2 regions of the Ruminococcus sp. AF17-12 genome follow, and region 2 is predicted to be linked to the other one. Evidence: riboswitches for the same ligand, from Rfam matches in the RefSeq annotation. Region 2 holds a riboswitch; the other holds the start of a gene.
What was found. Region 2 has a riboswitch for thiamine pyrophosphate ahead of thiW (energy coupling factor transporter S component ThiW). Riboswitches for the same ligand answer to the same signal wherever they lie in the genome.
Positions count from the first base shown of each region.

Region 1 (2,204 bases), on a different contig from region 2:
TTACTGTAAAGAATCCGACCTCGGCTAATACCAGATTGACGCAGAATTATAGCAAATTGAAAAAATACATCAGTCAGAAAGGCAAATATACTGAAGACGGAAATCAGTTTATAAATGTCAAAGTAGATAAAGAAAGTACTCTGATGATCGGTTATCTGAAGAAAGAAGATAAGATAGATATTGGGATGATGCTCTCTATGCCTTCAGATGGAATCCTTGCCGGACTGGATATTATCGGAAACTGTGTGAAATCTGATACGGTCAGTGTGAAGTCCGCCCTGTCTACAAATGAAGTCTTTCTGCTGGTGACTTCTTCTACAAAAGCATCTGCTTATAAAGGTCAGAATCTGACTTTCTTGTATACAAACGGAAAAAAAGCGATGACAGATCTGCAGGATTCTTCCAATATTATGATGAAAGCGACAATGAAAGTAGCAAATGATTATCTGAAAAAGAATTTAAATCTGACAATGAAAGATCTGGGATTCACTGCTTATAAATAACAGTAACATCCTATGATGATGCCGTTAATAAAATTCGGTTGACAAATTAGTATAGAAAGCATAAGATGATAGTAGCTAAGAAATGTGATGAAATTCAAACATTGGCAAAAACGAAAACCCCGGAAGTCTCGCACACTTCCGGGGTTTTCTATGCCGTTATGTAAGGGGGCTTAAGCCTTTCAGGCTGTTACTGCCTGTCGTTTCTGTCCAGCCATTTGCGAATATAGTAGCTAACTATATCCGCCGTAACAGAAACAAAAAATGTGATGATTAATTCGCACACTGGACTTCACCTCCTTTCTGCTGGAGGGTTGGCAGCAATTATAGTGTACTATAGTTTAGAACAAATTGGAACTATTGTGAGAAAATTTAATGCTCTTGACATTGATCATAATTCGCCTTATACTAAACCATGTAAATAACAGGGGAGCTTGTGATGGCAGGCTGAGAGGAAGTCTTCAACTTCGACCCTTATACCTGATTTGGATAATGCCAACGTAGGAACGTATAAGATGAATTTACGGGAGATACTTTGGTGTATCTCCTTTTTTATTGGATGCGGATGTTTTTATCCGATTGAATACGTAAGATCAGGATTTACAGGGAAGGGATCAAGAGCGAATGCTTTTAACCCCGGTATCGACAATTGAATATTGGGAAATTTGAGAGTGAACTGAGTTCATGAAGGGGTGCACCACCGCGGGTGTATTTCTTTGTGAACTCTTTTTTATTGACGAATAGCTTTTGAAGTTTCCGGAAAGGAGAGATCATGATCACAGTAAATGGTGAAAGCAGAACATTGGAAAAGCCGGTGACAGTAACAGAATATCTGGAAGCATGTAACTATGTTCCGGTGCAGGTTGTAGTAGAGCTGAATGAAGAGATCATTAAGAGAGACACTTACGATACAACAGTACTGAAAGATGGCGATGTTGTGGAGATTCTGCAGTTTATGGGCGGCGGAAGCTGCTGATGTCGCTATAGAGATAAAATTAGGTATATATACCACGGCAGTAACTGACAGATAAGTTACTGAAAAAATGCAAATGAAGAATGATCTGGCAGAAGAAGGCGCTGGTTATAAATCGGTGGAAATATTTTCTGCAAACAGACATAAAGAAAGGTGGACATAAAAAATGACAACAGCAAACACAAATGAAGACAAACTGATCCTGGGAGGCCATGAGTTTACTTCCCGTTTTATCCTTGGTTCCGGAAAATTTTCTCTGGAGCTTGTAAAAGCATGTATTGAAAAAGCAGGAACTCAGATCGTAACACTTGCCCTGCGCCGTGCAAATGAGGGTGGGCTTGCCAATATTCTTGACTATGTGCCGAAGGATGTTACTCTTCTTCCGAATACATCAGGAGCCAGAAATGCAGAGGAAGCAGTCCGTATCGCAAGACTTTCCCGCGAGCTTGGTTGTGGAGATTTTGTAAAGATCGAAGTTATCCATGACTCCAAATATCTTCTTCCGGATAATTACGAGACCATCAAGGCAACAGAGATCCTTGCAAAAGAGGGCTTTGTAGTTATGCCATACATGTATCCAGATCTGAATGCAGCCAGAGATCTGGTGAATGCAGGAGCTGCCTGTGTAATGCCACTTGGCTCTCCAATCGGTTCCAACAAAGGAATCTGTACAAAAGAATTCATCCAGATCCTTATCGACGAGATCGACCTTCCGATCATCGTGGACGCAG
Region 1 is NZ_QUGY01000025.1:828-3,031, forward strand. It holds gene DWW77_RS17450 (fibronectin type III domain-containing protein) at 1-503, shown strand, start outside; TPP riboswitch at 917-1,024, shown strand; gene thiS (sulfur carrier protein ThiS) at 1,273-1,476, shown strand; gene DWW77_RS17460 (thiazole synthase) at 1,640-2,204, shown strand, end outside.
Region 1: linked by a shared signal. The riboswitch ahead of thiS (sulfur carrier protein ThiS) and the one ahead of thiW (energy coupling factor transporter S component ThiW) in region 2 are both predicted to bind thiamine pyrophosphate.

Region 2 (2,204 bases):
ACACCTGCCTCTATACTATCCGTCATCTCTTTCGCAATATTATCTTCGCACCCCGGCAAAAACGCCGCAGTCAGTGCACCGACCATACAGCCGGTTCCTGTGATCCCGGACAGCGCCGCACTGCCATTTTGTACCAGAACAACCCGTTCACCATCCGTAACAAAATCCTGTTTCCCGGTAGCCAGCACGATTGCCTGATTATTTCTGGAAAAAGCCTTAAGCACTTCACTGACTCCATCGATATTTTCCTCAGTCAGAGCATCCTCGACACCCGCATCGATTCCGATCGCATGAGACGGCAGCCCGGAAACAGCCAGAAGCTCTGACATATTTCCCTTCAGCACTGCCGGATGACCGATCCTTAAAAGCTCCCGTGCCAGATCCAGCCTGAGATCACTGCAGGCAACCCCTACCAGGTCCAGAAGAACCGGAATCTTATTTTCCATCGCTGTTCTCATAGAACGCTTCATTGACTCGATCCTGGCATCGGTAATATTCCCGAGATTCAGCATCAACGCACCAGCCGATGCCGTAATACCTGTCACCTCTGCCGGATGCTCCGCCATGATCGGCCTTGCACCTACTGCAAGGACCACGTTGGCACAGTCATGGATCGAGATCGGATTGGTGATGCAATGGATCAGCGGCTTTTCTTCTTTAATTCGCTTTCGCAGTTGTAAAATTCTTTGTCTCATATGTTTTTGAACCCAAAGCTGCCTGGAATTTCACCAGAAGACCTGCTTTACTCAGAGCCTTCAGGAAAATATAGGCAACACATCCTCCCATTGTGGTTGCTGCAAGGAACATCGGCGTATAATAAAATGCTGTCAGTCCGCCTCTTCCCATCAGGAATGCCATCACCGGATAAGAAACCATGGATCCGATGATACCCGTTCCAAAGATCTCACCGATCACCGCGCAGATGATCTTGCCTTTGGAAAGTCTGTAGAACACACCTGAAAGGAATGCGCCAAATACTGCACCGGTCAGTGCAAGTGGCGGGATTCCCATGAACATCATACGGATCACGCCGATCATGGTCGCACAGAGAAGGGAATACCACGGTCCCATCAGAACCGAGCATACGATATTGACAAGATGCGCCGTGGGGCACATTCCCTCAATCCTCAGGATCGGTGAAATAACGACACCGATCGCAACCATCATTGCCAGCATTACCATACGAAGCGTGTGCATCCTTTGTTTTTCCATAGTGTTTTTCCTCCCTGAAATATCAGGCAGAACCCTGTCAGATCCGGGCAAAAGCTTCCCGTCTGCTGCAGTCTGCCCTTAGATTTTGGCGGTCGAAGTTCCCTTACTTCCTCTCACTCCGAAAACACGGATTCCCATCGCTTACATGATCCTTCCGGAAAAATCCTCCGGAATATCACTCTCCTGCCAGACATTAAGGCGCTCCCCTTCCTGCCCGCTCTTTCGCAGAAGCTCCACATGCAGTCTCTGTCACTTTCACATCCCCCCATTGTCAGACCATTCCAGTTCCATTCCTGCATCCGAAAAGAGCGCATCCCATGGCAAACTCCACGGAGACACGCTCTCAGATCACAATCCCTCCGTTGGCATTACCCAAATCAGGTACGGTCGAAGATCTATCTTCCTCTCAGCCTGTCACACAAGCTCCCGCTGGCTCTTTTCTTTTCTGTTTTTCAATATAGCACACACCTATCCCGTTGTCAAACCTCCACTGCTTATTGCTCTTTGCACTCCCGCCGGAGACGTTACTGTTCACTCCGTTCTCAGCAACACGCTTCGCGATGCACAGAATTTATGCTAATCGCATAAATTCGCGCGGTATGTCTCGGGTTTTCTGTGACCTTCGCTCACAAAAAACACCTCGCGGAATATTACCAGTAAACAGTAACCCGGAAACTTTCCTAATTCAGTTAAACAATTATTTTGGCATAAAAAACTCCCTGCTTCACTACTTTTCATAGTAAAACAGGAAGTATATAAATCTTATTTTGAAATCTCGTCGATCAGACGCAGCTCCTCAGCTGTAAACGGTGCACAGTGGATCGCTTTCACATTATCAAGGATCTGCTGCGGCTTGGAAGCTCCGATCAGAACACTGGTAACTTCCTTATGCTGAAGCAGCCAGCCAAGTGCCATATCAGCCAGCTTCTCTCCACGCTGGGCTGCCAGATCGTTCAGTCTCCGGATCTGATCCAGACGCTCCGGCGTCAGCA
Region 2 is NZ_QUGY01000018.1:55,697-57,900, forward strand. It holds gene thiM (hydroxyethylthiazole kinase) at 1-695, opposite strand, end outside; gene thiW (energy coupling factor transporter S component ThiW) at 658-1,212, opposite strand; TPP riboswitch at 1,550-1,652, opposite strand; gene DWW77_RS16010 (aldo/keto reductase) at 1,975-2,204, opposite strand, start outside.